Regions from separate parts of the Janibacter sp. UYMM211 genome, predicted to be linked through region 1. Evidence: riboswitches for the same ligand, from Rfam matches in the RefSeq annotation. Region 1 holds a riboswitch; the other holds the start of a gene.
The links. Region 1 has a riboswitch for cobalamin ahead of ABIB53_RS15765 (FecCD family ABC transporter permease). Riboswitches for the same ligand answer to the same signal wherever they lie in the genome.
Positions count from the first base shown of each region.

Region 2: another riboswitch for cobalamin. It lies ahead of ABIB53_RS01565 (magnesium chelatase subunit D family protein); the one in region 1 lies ahead of ABIB53_RS15765 (FecCD family ABC transporter permease).

Region 1 covers NZ_JBEPOY010000007.1:67,461-76,729, forward strand. The annotation lists gene adh (aldehyde dehydrogenase) at 1-296, shown strand, start outside; gene ABIB53_RS15750 (DUF779 domain-containing protein) at 300-677, shown strand; gene ABIB53_RS15755 (ABC transporter substrate-binding protein) at 738-1,799, opposite strand; gene ABIB53_RS15760 (ABC transporter ATP-binding protein) at 1,796-2,599, opposite strand; gene ABIB53_RS15765 (FecCD family ABC transporter permease) at 2,596-3,654, opposite strand; cobalamin riboswitch at 3,698-3,875, opposite strand; gene ilvA (threonine ammonia-lyase IlvA) at 3,933-5,195, shown strand; gene ABIB53_RS15775 (metal-sensitive transcriptional regulator) at 5,260-5,541, shown strand; gene ABIB53_RS15780 (heavy-metal-associated domain-containing protein) at 5,586-5,807, shown strand; gene ABIB53_RS15785 (heavy metal translocating P-type ATPase) at 5,804-8,020, shown strand; gene ABIB53_RS15790 (VOC family protein) at 8,117-8,752, opposite strand; gene ABIB53_RS15795 (RNA methyltransferase) at 8,823-9,269, opposite strand, start outside.
Region 2 covers NZ_JBEPOY010000001.1:347,088-356,356, forward strand. The annotation lists gene ABIB53_RS01545 (precorrin-2 C(20)-methyltransferase) at 1-415, shown strand, start outside; gene ABIB53_RS01550 (acyl-CoA thioesterase) at 420-977, opposite strand; gene ABIB53_RS01555 (cobalt-precorrin-4/precorrin-4 C(11)-methyltransferase) at 1,189-1,974, opposite strand; gene cbiE (precorrin-6y C5,15-methyltransferase (decarboxylating) subunit CbiE) at 1,971-3,191, opposite strand; cobalamin riboswitch at 3,210-3,340, shown strand; gene ABIB53_RS01565 (magnesium chelatase subunit D family protein) at 3,393-5,525, shown strand; gene cobO (cob(I)yrinic acid a,c-diamide adenosyltransferase) at 5,525-6,139, shown strand; gene cobBC (bifunctional hydrogenobyrinic acid a,c-diamide synthase/histidinol phosphate aminotransferase CobBC) at 6,190-8,772, shown strand; gene cobA (uroporphyrinogen-III C-methyltransferase) at 8,769-9,269, shown strand, end outside.

The DNA of each region.
Region 1 (9,269 bases):
CGCTCACCTCCTTCGCCGACCAGGCCGAGGCGCTGCAGATCGCCAACGACACCCTCTACGGCCTCGGCGCCGGGGTGTGGTCGCGCAGCGCGCACACGACCTTCGAGATGGGCCGGGCGATCAAGGCCGGCCGCGTGTGGACGAACTGCTACCACCAGTACCCGGCGCACGCCGCCTTCGGTGGCTACAAGCAGTCCGGCATCGGGCGCGAGAACCACAAGATGATGCTCGACCACTACCAGCAGACGAAGAACCTCCTCGTCAGCTACAGCCCCGACAAGCTCGGCTTCTTCTAAGCCATGCCCTCGGACAAGGTCGACATCACGCCCGCCGCGGTCGAGCTCATCGAGCGCCTCGAGCGCACCCACGGGCCGCTGATGTTCCACCAGTCCGGCGGCTGCTGCGACGGGTCATCGCCGATGTGCTACCCCGCGGGTGACTTCATCACCAGCGAGGCCGACATCCTCCTCGGCACGCTCGAGGTGGGGTCGGCGACACCGGTCGAGTTCTGGATGAGCGTGAGCCAGTACGAGTACTGGAAGCACACCCATCTCACCGTAGACGTCGTGCCGGGACGGGGGTCCGGCTTCTCCGTCGAGGCCCCCGAGGGGGTGCGCTTCCTCATCCGCTCCCGGCTGATGTCGCAAGAAGAGCTCGTCGAGCACGGCCTGCTGTAAGAACCTCCCCCCAGGCGGCCGACGCCCCGTGGACCACGTGGTCACGGGGCGTCGGACGCGTCACGGCTCGAGGTCGTGCTCGGGCGTGATCCCGCTCGCCGGCACGAGGTCGTGCTCCTCGAGCTCGGCGCGCAGCGCCTCCGCCGCGTCGATGTTGAGCGGGCTGCTCGTCCACGCCGGGATCGGCAGGTTGAGGAAGCGCTCCTCGCGCACCGCGGGGAGGTCCTTCGTCGCCGGGTTGGTCCGCAGCACCTCGACCTTCTGCTCGAAGGTCTGCCCGTCGTAGTCGACGAAGGCGATGAAGTCCGGCGACGAGCGCACGAGCCGCTCCCACGACACCGTCGTCCACGTGTCGTCGACGTCGGCCGTGGCGTTCTTCGCCCCCGCTGCCTCGATGATCGCCTGCGGCCCGCCGAAGGCTCCTGAGGTGAAGATCTCCTTCGTGCCCGAGTCGAAGAGGAAGACCGTGGGGCGCTCGGCCGCCTGGGGCGCCGCCTCCAGCGCCTCCCGGCGGCGCGTGATGTCGGCGTCGACCTCGGCCGCCTCGTCGACGTGCCCGGTGATCGCCCCGACCGCCTCGATGTCGGCCGACAGGGCCTCCCACGGCGGCATCGTGCCGCGCGCGCCGTCCTCCTGCCGGCAGCTCTCCGACAGCACGTACGGCGCGATCCCCCGGCCGCTCAGCAGCTCGGGCGTGAGCCGGCGCTCCTCGGTGTAGCCGTAGCTCCACCCGGCGAGCATGACGTCGGGCCGCTGGGCGAGGACGTTCTCCATCGTCGGCTGGTCGCGGGTGGCGACGGGGATGCTGTCGACGACGTCGGACCCGTAGACCCGCGAGAGGGCCTGCGCCGTGTCCGTCGTGCCGCTCGCCCCGGCGACCTGGTCCTGTGCCCCGACGGCGAGCACCATCGCGAGCAGGTTGCCGTCGCCGGCGACGTACATCCGCTGCGCGGGCGAGGGGAAGCGCACGTCCTCACCGCACGTCGACACCGTCACCTCGCCGGCGTCGTCCGCGCTGCTGCGGGCCGTCGACGTCGCGGATCCGCACCCGACGAGGAGAGAGCCGAGCAGGACGGCAGCGGATAGGGCCTGGGCGGCTCGGGCGGGGCGAAGGGGGGTCACAGGACTGCCTCTCGAGGAGCGGGCACCGGCGGGGCGCCGGCACCGAGGACGAGGTGGACCCGGCCGGTGACCGGGTCGGTGAGATGACGGGCGCCGACGTCGAAGACGTCGCGCACGAGCTCGGGGGTGAGGACGTCGCGGGGACGACCGAGGGCGTGGACGGCGCCGTCGTGGAGCACGGCGACGGCGTCGAAGTGGGCGGCCGCGAGCGAGAGGTCGTGGACCGCGGCGACGACCGTGCACCCGAGGCGACGCACCGTCTGGAGCAGCTGGTCCTGGTGGTGCACGTCGAGGTGGTTCGTCGGTTCGTCGAGGACGAGCAGGTCGCACCCCTGGGCGATGCCACGGGCGAGCATCACCCGGCGGCGCTCGCCCCCGGAGAGGTGCTGGCAGGGGCGGTCGACCTTCGCGGCCATGCCGACATGACGCAGCGCCTCGAGCACGAGCTCGCGCTCGGAGCGCTCGTCGACGGCCCACGGCGGTCGGTGCGGGGTGCGCCCCATCGCGACCATCTCGCCGACGAGGAGGTCCTCGGGCGGCCCGTCCTCCTGTGCGACGTAGGCCACCCGGGTGGCCCGCCGCCGCGACGACAGGCGCGCGAGGTCGACCCCGTCGACGCGCACCCTGCCGGCGGCCGGGGGTCGCAGGCCGACGAGCGACCTGATGAGGGTGGACTTGCCGCTGCCGTTGCGGCCGACGAGGGCGAGCATCGACCCGGGCGGGACGTCGAGGTCGACACCGGAGACGATCGTGCGCCCGCCGATCTCGACGGCGAGCCCGGTCGTGGACAGGTGGGTCATCCGGCGCCCCCCGAGTACGAGTAGTGCCGTCTGCCGAGCAGGACGAGGAAGATCGGCGCCCCGACGAGCCCGGTGACGACGCTCAGCGGGATCTCCTGCGGGCGCACGACGGTCCGCGCCGCGACGTCGACCCACAGCAGGAAGAGCGCGCCGCCGACGGCCGCGACGGGCAGCACGTAGCGGTGCCGTGCGCCGACGAGGATGCGGGCGATGTGCGGGACGACGAGCCCGACGAAGCCGATGCCGCCGGAGACCGCGACGAGCACCCCCACGAGGACCGAGACGAGGACGAAGAGCGCGAGCCGCAGCTCGCGGACCGGGACGCCGAGACCGCCCGCGACGTCGGGGCCGGCCGCCAGCGCGTCGAGCCAGCGGTGCAGCGCGAGGAGGACGACGCCGGACACGACGACGACGAGCACGGGCGGGAGCACCTGCTGCCACACCGACCCGGAGAGGCTGCCGAGCAGCCAGAAGAGCACCGACTGCGTCGCCCGCGGGTCGGCGCTGAGGAAGACGAGCAGGCTCGAGACGGAGGAGAAGGCCGCCGACATGACGACACCGGTGAGCACGAGGCGAAGGGGGGTGATCCCGCCCTGGGCCAGCGAGATGCCGAGGACGAGGGCGGTCGCGACGAGAGCCCCGCCGAGGGCGCCGAGGGAGAGCGCCCACACCCCGAGCCCGGCGAGCGCGCCGAGGAGGATGACGAGGGTGGCGCCGACGCCGGCCCCGGCCGAGACCCCGAGGAGGTAGGGGTCGGCGAGCGGGTTGCGCACGAGGGTCTGCATGCACGCGCCGGCGACGGCCAGGCCGGCGCCGACGACCATCGCCATGACGGCACGCGGTGCGCGCAGCTCCCACACGATGGTGTCGAGGGCGGGGTCCGGGCCCGCAGCGCCGCCGACCCGGGCGCGCAGGACGTCGACGACCCCGCGCAGCGGCAGCGGCTCGGAGCCCAGGCCGAGCGAGACGACGCCGCTGACGACGGTGAGGACGAGCAGGACGAGCAGCAGCGGCACGACGGGCAGCCGCCGGCCGCCGGGGCGGTCGTGGGACACGGGGGTCTCCAGGTGCGTCGGGGGCCCGGATCGCGAGGCCCTGTCGGGGTCCAGCGAGTCAGCAGGTCTTCGGACTCGGGGTCGTCCCGACGGGGTCCCTTCCCAGGCCTCGTGGCCCAGTGGATCTCACCCCGTCAGTCACCCATACCGCTGCGCGACAGCTCCGGACTCTCACCGGATTCCCTCTGCACTGGTGTGCGTCTGACTCGGTGCCGACACTACGCGACGCAGCGCGGACCTCGCAGCACGGCGCCGGCGACGAGGTCTAGCCTGCGAGCGTGAGCTCTCCGATCCGCGCGGAGGACGTCGAGGCGGCCGCGGGCCTGCTGCACGACCTCCTCGACCCCACCCCCCTCCAGCCCTCCGCCCGACACAGCGCCGCCACCGGCGCGCACGTGCTCCTCAAGCGCGAGGACCTCCAGCCGGTGCGCAGCTACAAGCTCCGCGGCGCCTACACCCTCATCGCGCGCCTCTCCCCCGAGCAGCGGACGAAGGGGGTCGTCGCAGCCTCCGCGGGCAACCACGCCCAGGGCGTCGCGTACGCCTGCGCCCGCCTCGGCGTGCAGGCCCGGATCTACCTGCCGCGCACCACCCCCCGCCAGAAGCGCGACCGCGTCGCCGCCCTCGGTGGCGAGCACGTCGAGGTCGTCGTCGGCGGCGACGTCTACGACGACGCGGCGGCCTCCGCCCTTCGTCATGCCCGCGAGAGCGGGGCGACGGTCGTGCCCGCCTTCGACCACGTCGACACGATGGCCGGTCAGGGCACGGTCGCCCTCGAGGTCGTCGAGCAGCTCGGCAGGGCCCCCGACGTCGTCCTCGTCCCCGTCGGCGGGGGCGGGCTGCTCGGCGGGATGGCGACGTGGTTCGCCGCGCACCACCCCGCGACGAGGGTCGTCGGCATCGAGCCCTCCGGGGCGGCGTCGATGTCGGCCGCCCTCGAGGCGGGCCGACCGGTCGCGATCGGTGACGTCGACCCCTTCGTCGACGGCGCCGCGGTGCGCGAGGTCGGCGCGCTCACCTACGCAGCCGTGTCGGCCACGGACGCGCCCGTGCACTCGATCGCCGAGGGCGCGGTCGCCGTCGAGATGCTCGCGCTCTACCAGACCGAGGGCATCGTCACCGAGCCCGCGGGGTCGCTGGCCACCGCGGCCCTCGCCGCGATCGACCTCGACGAGCTCGGGGTCACGCCGGGCAGCACCGTCGTCGCCGTCGTCTCCGGGGGCAACAACGACGTCTCCCGCTACGCCGAGGTCGTCGAGAAGGCGCTCGTGCACCAGGGGCGCAAGCACTACTTCCTCGTCGACTTCCCTCAGGAGCCCGGGGCGCTGCGCCGCTTCCTCGACGAGGTCCTCGGGCCCGACGACGACATCGCGCTCTTCGAGTACGTCAAGCGCAGCAACCGCGAGACCGGGCCGGCCCTCGTCGGCGTCGAGCTCGGCGCCCCGGAGGACCTCGACCCCCTCCTGCGCCGGATGGAGGCCTCGCCGGTGCGCATCGAGCGCATCCGCCCCTCGAGCCCGCTCTTCCGCTTCATCCAGTAGCCGCCCGGGGCTTGTCCCTTCATACCCCTTGGGGGTATCTTCGAGGGGACGAAGGGAGACCGCCGTGGCCGGATACGCCGCCGACAAGGACGCCTACCTCAAGCGTCTCAAGCGGATCGAGGGGCAGGTGCGCGGCATCGCCCGCATGGTCGACGACGACGAGTACTGCATCGACATCCTCACCCAGGTGAGCGCCGCGACGAAGGCGTTGCAGGCCGTGAGCCTCGGCCTGCTCGAGGACCACGTCGGGCACTGCGTCGTCGACGCCGCCCGCGAGAGCGACGAGGCCGCCCAGGAGAAGGTGCGCGAGGCCAGCGCGGCGATCGCGCGCCTCGTGCGCTCCTGACGCCCCTCCCCCAGACCACCCACCATCGACGAAGGAGCACCACCATGAGCGAGCAGACCACCATCTACGTCGACGGCATGACCTGCGAGAACTGCGTCCGGCACGTGTCCGAGGAGCTCGGCGAGATCTCCGGGGTCTCGGCCGTGGCCGTCGAGCTCGTCGCCGGCGGCAGCTCGCCGGTCACCCTCACGAGCGAGGGGCCCGTGAGCCCGCAGGACATCGCCGCCGCGGTCGACGAGGCCGGGTACACGGTCGCCCCGCGATGAGCACCACCCACCCCACCGACGCCGACCCCTCGACGGCGGACGCAGCAGACGTCCACGAGGTCGACCTGGCCATCACCGGCATGACGTGCGCGTCGTGCGTCGCCCGCGTCGAGAAGCGCCTGGGCCGTCTCGACGGCGTGAGCGCGAGCGTCAACCTCGCGACCGAGCGCGCGCACGTCACCTACCCGGGGCACGTCACCCACGACGAGATCGTCGGGGCCGTCGAGGCCAGCGGCTACGGCGCGACCGTCCTCGACCCCGGCACCCGGCTCACGCCGCCCGAGCACACCCACGTGCGCGAGGACGACCTGCGTCGCCGCCTGCTCGTCGCCGGGCCGCTCGCGCTCGTCGTCGTCCTGCTCGCCATGGGCCCGTGGACCTTCGCCGCCAACCCGTGGCTGCAGCTCGTCCTCACCGCCCCCGTCGTCGTGTGGTGCGCCTGGCCCTTCCACCGCGCGGCGGTCGCCGCTGCCCGGCACCGCACCTCGACGATGGACACGCTCGTCAGCCTCGGCGTCACCGCCGCCTTCGTGTGGTCGAGCGTCGCGCTCGTCGTCGGCCCCGGCCACCACCCCCGCGAGGAGGGGCACTACTACTTCGAGACGGCAGCGGTCGTCACCGCCTTCCTCCTCCTCGGCCGGTGGCTCGAGTCGCGGGCCAAGGCGCAGGGCCGCTCCGCGCTCACCGCCCTCATGGACCTCGGGGCCAAGGAGGTCGCCGTCCAGCGCATCTCGGCGACCACCCGAGCGACGACCGAGGTCGTCATCCCCGTGGACGACCTGCGCGTCGGCGACCACTTCGTCGTGCGACCCGGTGAGAAGGTCGCGACCGACGGCATCGTCGTCGACGGCGTCTCGGCCATCGACACCTCCGTCGTCACCGGCGAGTCCGTGCCCGTCGACGTCGAAGCGGGCAGCACGGTCGACGCGGGGACGATCAACACCTCGGGCCGGCTCGTCGTCGAGGCGACGGCGGTCGGCGCGCACACGACGCTCGCCGCGATCACCCGGCTCGTCGAGCAGGCCCAGACCGGCAAGGCCGACGTTCAGCGTCTCGCCGACCGCGTCTCCGCGGTCTTCGTGCCCGTGGTGCTCGCTCTGGCGGCGCTCACCTTCGTCGGCTGGTGGATCGGGTCCGGCAGCGCGACGACGGCGATCGGCGTCGCCATCACCGTGCTCATCATCGCCTGCCCCTGCGCGCTCGGCCTCGCCACGCCGACCGCCCTGCTCGTCGGCACCTCGCGCGGTGCGCAGAAGGGCATCCTCATCAAGGGCCCCCAGGTCCTCGAGGACACCCGCAGCATCGACACCGTCGTCATGGACAAGACGGGCACGATCACGACCGGCCGGACCCGGCTCACCGGTCTGGCCGCCGAGCCCGGGCTGCACCCCTTCGCCGCTCTCGTCGCCGCGGCCGCCGTCGAGCGCGGGAGCGAGCACCCGGTCGCCCGGGCGGTCGTCGCGCGCGCCGAGGAGAAGGGGCTGAAGATCCCCGACGCCCGCGACTTCGTCGCCTTGCCCGGCTCAGGCGCCCGCGCCGTCGTCGGGGGCACCGAGGTGACCGTCGGCCTGCCCGAGCTCTTCGACGAGGTGCCCGCCGAGCTCGCGACCCTGGACCGGCCGGGGACCACCGTCTTCGTCGGGTGGGACGGCCGCGCCCGCGGCGCGCTCACCGTGGCCGACGACGTCCGCGAGACCTCCGCCCAGGCGGTGCGCGACCTGCGGGCCGCCGGGCTCGAGGCCTGGCTGCTCAGCGGCGACACCGAGATCAACGCGCGGGCGGTCGCGGCGAAGGTCGGCATCGAGCCCGAGCACGTCGTCGCCGGCGTCAAGCCGCACGAGAAGCACGCCCGCATCGCCGAGCTGCAGGAGTCCGGGCGGGTCGTCGCGATGGTCGGCGACGGCGTCAACGACGCCGCCGCCCTGGTGCAGGCAGATCTCGGCATGGCGATGGGGGCGGGCACGGACGTCGCCATGGAGTCCGCCGACATCGTCCTCGTGCGTGACGACCTCGCCTCCGTGCCCGAGGCGATGGCGCTGTCGGCACGCACGCTGCAGGTCATCAAGCAGAACCTCGTGTGGGCCTTCGGCTACAACACGCTCGCGATCCCGCTCGCCATGGCGGGCCTGCTCAACCCCATGATCGCGGGCGCGGCGATGGCCTTCAGCTCGGTGTGCGTCGTCCTCAGCAGCCTGCGGCTGCGCCGGGCGTAGCGCTCGCCCCGGGCATGACGAAGGGGGAGGGACCGGGTGACCCGGTCCCTCCCCCTTCGTCGTGCGACCTGGCAGCAGGTCGTCGCGGGTGATGCCTCAGATGGTGACGGTGCCCTTGGGGGTGCTCAGGGTGACCGAGAGCAGACCCGGCTGACCGTGGGGGGCGACGAACTCGAAGGTGATGACCGACGAGGTCTCGGTGGCGGGCAGGCCCAGCCAGTCGTGGACCCGCTCGGGGTCGCCCGCGACCATGAGCGACTCGATGACGACGTCGCTGTGGTTGTCGGCGCTCGGGTGGTCCGAGCCCTCGTCCCACTTGATGAAGAAGGGCAGCTGCGGGTCCGACATCAGGCCCTTGACGCCGATCTGGCGCCAGCTGAACTCACGCCCGTCGGGCATGCGGCGCGACCCGGGGACCGACTCGCGCTCGAGGCGCTGCTCGACGACGCCGAGGTCGTCGACCGCGACGACCCAGCCCATCCAGCCGCCGCCCTGCTCGGAGCGGGCGCGCACGGCCTGGCCGAAGGGGGCCTTGTCGGCGCTCGGGTGGTCGAGGACCTCGACGACCTCGATGTAGCGCTCGTGAGCCAGCGGCAGGATCATGTTGCGCGTGCCGAAGCGAGGATGGATGCCGCCGTCGAGCGGTTCCACCCCGATGGCCTCCGCGAGGCGCTTGGCGGTGGCCTGCAGCCCTGCAGGCTCTGCGGCGAAAGAGACGTGGTCGACGCGCATAGGGGCATCGTGGCACGGGGTGCGTCTCACGACGTAATCGACCCCCGACGAGCGGTCGCGTACCGACCGGTCACCGCGTACGCTGCCGCACCGCCTCGTAGAGGACGACCGCGGCGGAGGTCGAGACGTTGAGCGAGTTCGCCCGGCCGACCATGGGGATGCGCACGCGATGGGTCGAGGCGGCGAGCGCCTCGTCGGTGAGCCCGTACTTCTCCGAGCCGACGGCGACCGCGACGCCCCCGGTGTAGTCGACGTCGGTGTGCACGACGTCGGTGTCCGGCGTCGTCGCGACGACGGCCACGCCGTGCCCGGTCAGACGGGCCCAGGCCTGCGCGCGGGTCGTCGAGACGACCGGCACCGAGAAGACCGTGCCCTTGCTCCCGCGGATGACGTTGGGGTTGCCCCAGTCGGTGACGCAGTCGGCGGCGACGACGAGGTCGACACCCGCGGCGTCGGCCGTGCGCAGCATCGCGCCGAGGTTGCCCGGCTTCTCCACCCCTTCGACGAGCAGGACGAA
Region 2 (9,269 bases), on a different contig from region 1:
CGTCGTGCCGGGCGTCACGGCCGCGCACGCCGCGAGCGCGCTCGTCGGCGCGGTGCTCGGAGGTGACCACGCCCTGGTCAACCTCAGCGACAACCTCAAGCCGTGGGAGGTCCTCGCCGACCGGCTCACCGCGCTCGTCACGCGGGACATCAGCGTCGCGCTCTACAACCCGCGCTCGCGCTCGCGCCCCGACACCCTCGGCGCCGCGCGCGACCTGCTCGTCGACGCCGTCGGCCCGGACCGGGTCGTCGTCGTCGCCCGCCACGTGGGGCGCGAGGAGGAGTCGGTGATGGTGACGACCCTGGGCGGGCTCGACGTCGACGCCGTCGACATGGGATGCCTCGTCGTCGTCGGTGCCTCGACGACCCGGGTCGACGCCGACGGTCGGGTCTGGACCCCGCGCTCGATCGGCTGAGCCCTCAGGCCCAGAAGGGCGGAGGTCCTGCCGGTGCGTCCGCGCGGGGCGAGGGCAGCCGCGCGCCGTCTCCCCACCCCTTCGCCCAGGTCGGCAGGGCCGAGGGCGGCGGCTCGACCCGCAGGAGGGACCACAGCCGGTCGGTGTCGACCCCGCGACCGCGCTGGAGGAATCGCATCCGCACGAGGGCCTGCGCGCACACCTGGCCGTCGACGACGAAGCGCTGCTCGAAGGTCACGCTCACGCGGTCCCACCCCGCCACCGCGCTGTGCAGCTCGAAGGCCTGGAGCGGGCGCAGCGACGTGCGGAAGGTGATCGTCTCCTGCATGACGACCGGCGAGAGGCGGTGCCGCAGCTGCGGGCGCGCCCACCCCGAGCGCACGGCGAGGTCGAGCCGGCCGAGGTCGGCGATCGAGAGGTAGACGCCGTTGTTCATGTGCCCGGCGAGGTCGATGTCGTTGAGCAGCACCCGCAGCGGCAGGACGGCGTGCTCCCCCGGGCCGACGGGTCCGCGACGCCGGGCGGTCGTGACGGTCCAGGCGGTGCGCAGCAGGCGGTTCAACTCACGGTCCTCGGGGTGGGTGGCGGGGCGGGGGCCATCCTCCCCCGAGCCCCGTGCCGGCCCGCGCGCGGGGCGCTCAGCAAGACTTACCCCTGGTGAGCAGGAGTTGCGTACTCATGCTCAGCGGGGGTTTATCGGGTCACCCGAGAAACCTGGGGCGGGTGGGACTCGGCTCGGGGGCGGGTGGGACTCGGCTCGGGGGCGAAGGGGGTCAGCGGAGGCCGCCGTCCTCGGCCGCCCGGGCCGCGGCGGAGGGGCCGGCCGCGCGCAGCCGCGAGTAGAGGTGCGACTCGACGAAGCCCTCGGCCCGCAGGGCCCACCCGACGAGGACGACCGCGGCCTGGCGGATGTCGTGCGCCTCGACCTGGTCGGCGATGTCGGCGAGGGTCCCGTGCAGCACGAGCTCCTCGGGCTGCTCGACGCGGTAGGCGACGACGGCGGGGCAGTCCTCGCCGTAGTGCACCGCGCAGCGCTGTGCGAGCTCGCGCACCCGCCGCACGGCGAGGTGGAGCGCGAGGGTCGCGCCGGTCGCGGCGAAGGCCTCAAGGCTCTCGCCCGTCGGCATCGCCGTCGAGTCGCGCTGGGCGCGGGTGACCACGACCGACTGCGCGACCTCGGGCACCGTGAGCTCGCGCCCGATCCGGGCGGCGGTCGCCGCGTAGGCCGCGACCCCGGGCGTGACGTCCCACGGCACGCCCGCGGCGTCGAGGCGGCGGGTCTGCTCGGCGAGCGCCGAGTAGACGGACGGGTCGCCGGAGCACAGCCGGGCGACGTCCTCGCCGCGCCCGTGCGCCGCGACGACCTCGGCGACGATCGCGTCGAGGTCGAGGTCCTGGGTGTCGACGAGACGGGCGTCGTGGGGGCAGTGCTCGAGCACCGCGGCGTCGAGATAGCTGCCCGCGTAGAGGCACAGCCGGCTCTGCGCGAGGAGCCGCGTTGCCCGCAGCGTGAGCAGGTCGGCGGCACCGGGGCCGGCGCCGATGAAGTGGACGGTCATGACGCTCCGTGGGGTCGGGTGACGGCGAGCTGGACGACGGCGCGGGCGGGGGTCCACGACAGGTAGCGACCGAGCGGGACCGCCCGCTCGACGCTCACCCGGGTGAGCTCGCCGCCGGTACGGCCGTGGGTGGCGACGAGCGCGCCCTCGCCCTCGAGGGTCACGGCGTGCGCGACGAGCCGCCCGCCGGCGGGCAGCGCCTGCCAGGCCCGCGCGAGCAGGTCCTCGTCGAGCCCGCCGCCGACGAAGACGGCGTCGGGGGTGGCGAAGGGGGTCAGGTCGGTCGTCGTCGTGTCGCCGACGACGACCTCGACACGCCCGGCCAGACCGAGGGCGGCGACGTTGTCGCGGATGCGCTGGGCTCGGGTGGGGTCGCGCTCGACGCAGGTCGCGCTCGTCCGCTCCGCGGCGAGGCACCACTCGAGGGCGACCGAGCCGTTGCCGGCGCCGAGGTCCCACAGGTGGGCACCGGCGGTGGGGCGCAGGCGGGCCAGGGCCGAGGCCCGCACGTCGCGCTTGGTGAGCTGGCCGTCGTGGGCGATGAAGTCCTCGGGGCGACCCGGCACGGGTCCCGCGGTCGGCGAGACCGCGGCGGGGTCGTCGGCGCGCACCTCGACGCAGCAGAGCACGAGGTCGTCGGTCCGACCGGCGAAGGCGTCGGCCCGCTCGCTGCGGGCTCCCTCGTCCGGACCGCCGAGGTGCCATCGTGCGGTGAGCGTGCTCGCGCCCCAGCCGCTCTCCGCGAGCAGGGCGCCGAGGCGCGCGGGGTCGGCGCCGTCGGAGCACAGGACGACGAGCCGGGCGGCGGGGGCGAGATGGGACAGGACCGCGCGCAGGTCGCGCCCGACCGCCGTGACGACCGTCGCGCTCTCCGCGGACCAGCCCTGGCGCGCCCGCGCGAGGGCGTCGCTGCCCACCGCCGGGTGGACCCGCACGGCGTCGGCCCCGAGCAGGTCGACCAGCGTCGTCGCGATGCCGGAGCGCAGCGGGTCGCCGCTCGCGAGGGCGACGGCGTCGCCCGTCGCCCGCAGCAGCTCGGGCAGACCGGCGCGAAGGGGGCTCGGCCAGGGCACGAGCTCGGCGCCGGGTGCGTGGGGACCCAGGAGGTCGAGGTGGCGGCGCCCGCCGATGAGGGTCGACGCACCCGCGACGAGGCGGCGACGCGCCCCGTCCAGGCCGTCCCACCCGTCGTCACCGACACCCACGACCTCGATCACGGTCGCCCACCCTAGGCCCCTTCGCGGTTGTGAGAGGATCGCGCCCGGCGCAGCCAACCGAGGAATCCGGTGCGAATCCGGAGCGGTCCCGCCACTGTCACGGCCCTCTGGGCCCGAGCCAGACACTCGGTCTGCACCCGTCACCGTCACCCGCGGCGACGTCATCGACCGGCGAGCGTGGACACTCGCCAGGAGGCAGCCGTGACGGCTCTCGGCCAGCGCACCCCGACCTACCCCTTCACCGCCCTCGTCGGCGCCGACGAGCTGACGACCGCCCTGCTCCTCAGCGCGATCTCCCCGGAGATCGGAGGGGTGCTCGTGCGCGGCGAGAAGGGCACCGCGAAGTCGACCGCCGTGCGCGCCCTCGCCGCCGTGCTGCCCGAGCAGCACGTCGCGCTCGGCTGCCGCTTCGGGTGCGACCCCGACCGTGCGGAGGACTGCCCGGACGGCCCCCACGACGGACCCGGCACGACCCGGCCGGCCCGTCTCGTCGAGCTGCCCGTTGGCGCCACCGAGGACCGCGTCGTCGGCTCGTTGGACCTGCGTCGCGCGCTCGGCGAGGGCGAGGCCGCCTACCAGCCCGGCCTGCTCGCCGAGGCGCACCGCGGGATCCTCTACGTCGACGAGGTCAACCTCCTGCACGACCACCTCGTCGACGTCCTGCTCGACGCCGCCGCGATGGGCCGCAACACCGTCGAGCGCGACGGGGTCTCGATCTCCCACCCCGCCCGGATCACCCTCGTCGGCACGATGAACCCCGAGGAGGGCGAGCTGCGCCCGCAGCTGCTCGACCGCTTCGGGCTCACCGTGCACGTCGCCGCGAGCCGCGACCCCCGTGAGCGGGCCGAGGTCGTGCGTCGCCGGCTCGCCGCCGACGCCGACCCGGTGGGCTTCGCCGCCGGCTACGAGCGCTCCGAGGTCGAGCTCACCGAGCGCATCGCCGCCGCCCGCGCCGGCGTGCGCGAGGTGGTCCTCGACGAGCGGACGCTGCGCACCGTCGCCCGGGTGTGCGCCGGCTTCGACGTCGACGGCCTGCGCGCCGACATCGTCACCGCCCGCACGGCGGTCGCCCACGCGGCCTGGCAGGGACGCACGCACGTGACCCGCGAGGACATCCGTGCCGCGGCCCTGCTCGCCCTGCCGCACCGCCGCCGGCGCTCCCCCTTCGACGCGCCCGGTCTCGACGAGGACCTCCTCGACCGGCTCCTCGACGAGGAGCCGGAGGACGACCCGCCCGGCGGCGACGAGCCCGAGGACGGCCCCGACGAGCAGCCCGATGGCGGCCGGCCCGACGACGAGCAGCGCGACGGCGACGGCCGGACCACCGGCGGACCGTCCCCCACCCCCGACGGGTCCGACGACACCCCGCCGAGCGGGCGCGCCGACAGCCCTCCCGAGCCGAGCGCCGAGGACCACGGAGCGCAGGACCCGGCCGACCCCTCCGACGCGCAGGCCGCTCCCCCCACGGGCGGTGCCGCCGCGCCGGTCGGGACCGCGAGCGCCCAGGCGCCCTACCGCGCCCGCCGCCTCGAGCTCGCCGGTGTCGGGTCCGGTCCCTCGGGCCGCCGCTCCCCCGCGCTCACCCCGCGCGGCAGGGTCGTCGGCACGCACCCGGCCGGCCAGGAGCCGGCGGGCGCGCCCGTGCACCTCACCGCGACGCTGCGCGCCTCCGCCGCACGACGGGCCGCCCGCACCGGGCCGGCCCGCGTCACCGGCGGCGACCTGCGCCACGCCGTGACCCGCGGGCGAGAGGCAAACCTCGTGCTCCTCGCCGTCGACGCCTCCGGCTCGATGGCCGCCCGCCGCCGGATGGGCGAGGTCAAGACGGCTGTGCTCTCCCTGCTCCTCGACGCCTACCAGCGCCGCGACCGGGTGGGTCTGGTGACCTTCCGGGGCGCGCAGGCCGAGGTCGCCCTGCCGCCCACCTCGTCCGTCGACGCCGCCGCTGCGCGGCTCGCGCAGCTGCCCCACGGCGGGCGCACCCCGCTCGCCGAGGGCCTGACCCAGGTCGCCCGGGTCGTCGCCCGCGAGCAGGTCCGCGACCGCCACCAGCGCGCGCTCGTCGTCGTCGTCACCGACGGCCGGGCCACCGCCGGGGCGGATGCCCTCGCCCGCGCCCGGGTCGTCGCCGACGGCTGGTCGCGCGCCGTGCCGACCGCGCAGACCGTCGTCGTCGACTGCGAGTCCGGCCGTTTCCGCATGGGCCTGGCCGCCGACCTCGCCCGGCGCATGGGCGCCGAGCACATCGCCCTCGAGCAGGTCGCCGCGAGCGGTCTCGTCGAGATCGTCACCGACCGCACGGGCACCGGGCGCACCGGCCGGAGCGCCGCCTGATGGCGCAGGGACGCACCCCCGTCACCCCGGCCGACGGCCTGACCACCCGTCAGCGCCGCACCTCGCCCCTCGTCGTCGTCCACGGCGGGTCCGGCAAGGGCAAGTCGACCGCCGCCTTCGGGCTCGCCCTGCGCGGGTGGAACCAGGGCTGGTCGATCGGGGTCTTCCAGTTCGTCAAGTCCGCGAAGTGGCGGATCGGCGAGGAGGAGGCCTTCGCGGCGCTCGGCCGGCTCCACGAGCAGACCGGCGAAGGGGGCCCGGTCGAGTGGCACAAGATGGGCTCGGGGTGGTCGTGGTCGCGCAAGGCGGGATCCGAGGAGGACCACGCCGCCGACGCCCGCGAGGGCTGGGCCGAGATCAAGCGCCGGCTGTCCGAGGAGACGCACACCGTCTACGTCCTCGACGAGTTCACCTACGTCATGAAGTGGGGCTGGGTCGACGTCGACGACGTCGTCGAGACCCTGACGAGCCGCCCGGGCTACCAGCACGTCGTCATCACCGGTCGTGACCCGCACCCGCGCCTGCTCGAGATCGCCGACGTCGCGACCGAGATGACGAAGATCGCCCACCCCTTCGACCGCGGTCAGAAGGGTCAGCGGGGCATCGAGTGGTGAGGGAAGCGCGAGTGGTGAGGGACGCGCGAGTGGTGAGGCAAGGGCGAGAGGTGGCCCTGCCCCGGGTCCTCGTCGCCGCCCCCGCGTCCGGCCACGGCAAGACGACGATCGCCGTGGGCATCATGGCCGCGCTCTCCCGTCGTGGGCACGTCGTCGCCCCGGCGAAGGTCGGCCCCGACTACATCGACCCGGGCTACCACGCCCTGGCGACCGGCCGCCCGAGCCGCACGCTCGACCCGTGGTTGGTCGGCGAGGAGCGCGTCGCACCCCTGCTCGCCCGCGGCGCGACCCACCCGGTCGCCGCGGACGTCGCCGTCCTCGAGGGCGTCATGGGTCTGCTCGACGGCCGCCTGGGCACCGACGGCTTCGCCTCCAGCGCGCACGTCGCCGCCCTCACCCGCACCCCCGTCGTCCTCGTCGTCGACATCAGCTCGACCTCGCGCACCGTCGCCGCCACCGTGCTCGGGCTCACCCGGATCGACTCCGCGCTCGAGGTCGTCGGCGTCGTCCTCAACAAGGCCGGCACCCCGCGTCACGGGGCCGAGGCCCGCCGCGCCGTCGAGGGCGTCGGCGTGCCCGTCTGGGGAGTGCTCCCGCGCGACGCGGCGATGCACGTGCCCTCGCGTCACCTCGGCCTCGTCCCCGCCGCCGAGCGCGGCCGGGCCGCCGCCACCCTCGACCACATCGCCGGGGTCGCCGAGCAGCACCTCGACCTCGACGCCCTGCTGACGGCGGCCGCGGGCGCACCGCCCCTGCAGACGACCCCGTGGTCGCCCGCGCAGGCCCTCGGCCGCGAGCCCGCACCCCTGCCCGACGACGCCCCGGTCGTCGCCGTGGCCGGCGGGCGCGCCTTCACCTTCCGCTACCCCGAGACCGTCGAGCTGATCCAGGCCGCCGGCGCCCGCGTCGTCGAGGTCGACCCCGCCCGCGACACCGTGCTGCCCGAGCGGACGCGCGGTCTCTACCTCGGCGGCGGCTTCCCCGAGGTGCACGCCCGCGCCCTCGCGACGAATCGCGAGCTCGTCGGCCAGATCGGCGCGGCCGTCGCCGCCGGCATGCCCACCGTCGCCGAGTGCGCCGGCATGCTTTACCTCGCCCAGAGCCTCGACGACCACCCGATGATCGGCTCGCTGCCCGCGCGAGCCGCGATGGGGCGACGGCTCACCCTCGGCTACCGCGAAGGGGTGTCCCTCACCGACTCTGTCATCGGCCCCGCCGGCACGACGGTCACCGGGCACGAGTTCCACCGCACGACGACCGACCCGCCCGCGGGCACGTCCGCCGCGTGGCGGCTCGGCGAGCGCGACGAGGGCTTCGCGCTCGACCCCGCCGGCACCGGCCGCGCGACCCTGATCGCCTCGTACCTCCACACCCACTGGGCCGGCTCCCCCGCCGTCGCCTCGAGCTTCGTCGACGCCGTACGCGAGCACGACGCGAGGCGCGGAGCGGGAGGGGTCGCCCCGACTCAGGGGCCGACCCAAGACCTCGTCGGGCGACGTGACCCGATGACCGAGGGCGCACCGCGAGGCCCCAAGGGGCACCCCTCCCGCACCGCGCCGACCCGAGGGATGAGCCCGTCCGGCGCCGGTGCGTCCCAGGAGACGCCGGTCGACCCCTTGCGGCATCACGGGGATGCCGAGGTCGCCGAGGAGCTCGTCGACCTCGCGGTCAACGTGCGGCTCGAGCAGCCGCCGGCCTGGCTGGCGGCAGCCCTGCGCGACGAGCTCGACGCGGTCGCCGCGTACCCGGACCCGACCGCTGCGCGGGACGCCCTGGCCGCCCGGCACGGGCTGCGACGCGAGCAGGTGCTGCCGACGAGCGGCGGTGCCGAGGCCTTCACGCTGCTCGCCCGGGCGCTGCGCCCGCTCGACGCAGTCGTCGTGCACCCGCAGTTCACCGAGCCCGAGGCGGCGCTGCGCGCTGCCGGGCACGAGGTACGGCGGGTCCTGCTGCGGGCTGATGAGGGCTTCGCGCTGACACCGGACGCGCTCGCCGAGATCGGCGACGCGGACCTCGTCGTCGTCGGCAACCCCACGAACCCGACGGGCGTGCTCCATCCCGCCGACGTGCTGCGCTCGCTGGCGCGGCCCGGGCGGGTGCTGCTCGTCGACGAGGCCTTCGTCGACGCGGTCCCGCACGAGGCCGAGACGCTGCTCACCGGCGACCTCGACGGGGTGCTCGTCGTGCGCTCGTTGACGAAGACCTGGGCCGTCGCCGGGGTGCGCGCCGGGTACCTCGCGGGCGACCCCGAGCTCGTCGCCGCGCTCGCCGCGCACCAGCCGCACTGGTCGGTCGGCTCGCTCGCCCTGCGGGTGATGACCGAGACCGCGACCCCGCGGGCGCTCGCCGAGGCCGGCCGCGCCGCGCAGGAGACGGCGGTCTGGCGTCGTCACCTCCTCGACGGGCTGCACGCCCTCGGCGTGCCGACGGCGGGGGCCGACGCCCCCTTCGTCCTGGCCCAGGTGGGCACCGGTGTGCACGCCGCCCTGCGCGACGCCGGCTGGGCCGTGCGTCGCGGTGACACCTTCCCCGGGCTGGACCCCACCTGGGTGCGGGTCGCCGTGCGCGACCCGCTGACCGTCGACGGCCTGCTGCGCGAGCTGGGCCACCTGCTGCACCGGAGGACCGCATGACGACGACCCCCACGACGACGACCGGACGGGTGCTGCTCGTCGGCGGCGGGCCCGGCGACCCCGGCCTGCTGACGATCGCCGGTCGTGACGCCCTCGCGGTCGCCGACGTCGTCGTCACCGACCGGCTCGCCCCGCTCGCGGCGATCGTCGAGCACGCCCCGCAGGCCGAGGTGATCCACGTCGGCAAGATCCCGCGCGGCGACTTCACCCCGCAGGAGCGGATCAACGAGCTGCTCGTCGAGCACGCGCTCGCGGGGCGGACGGTCGTGCGGCTCAAGGGCGGCGACGGCTACCTCTTCGGCCGCGGCGGCGAGGAGTGGCAGGCCTGCGCCGTCGCCGGGGTGCCGGTCGAGGTCGTGCCGGGCGTGTCCTCCGCCTTCGCCGTCCCGGCCCTCGCCGGGATCCCGGTGACGCACCGCGGGCTCTCGCAGGGGGTCGTCGTCGTCTCGGGGCACGTCGCCCCCGAGGACCCGCGCAGCGAGGTCGACTGGGCGGCG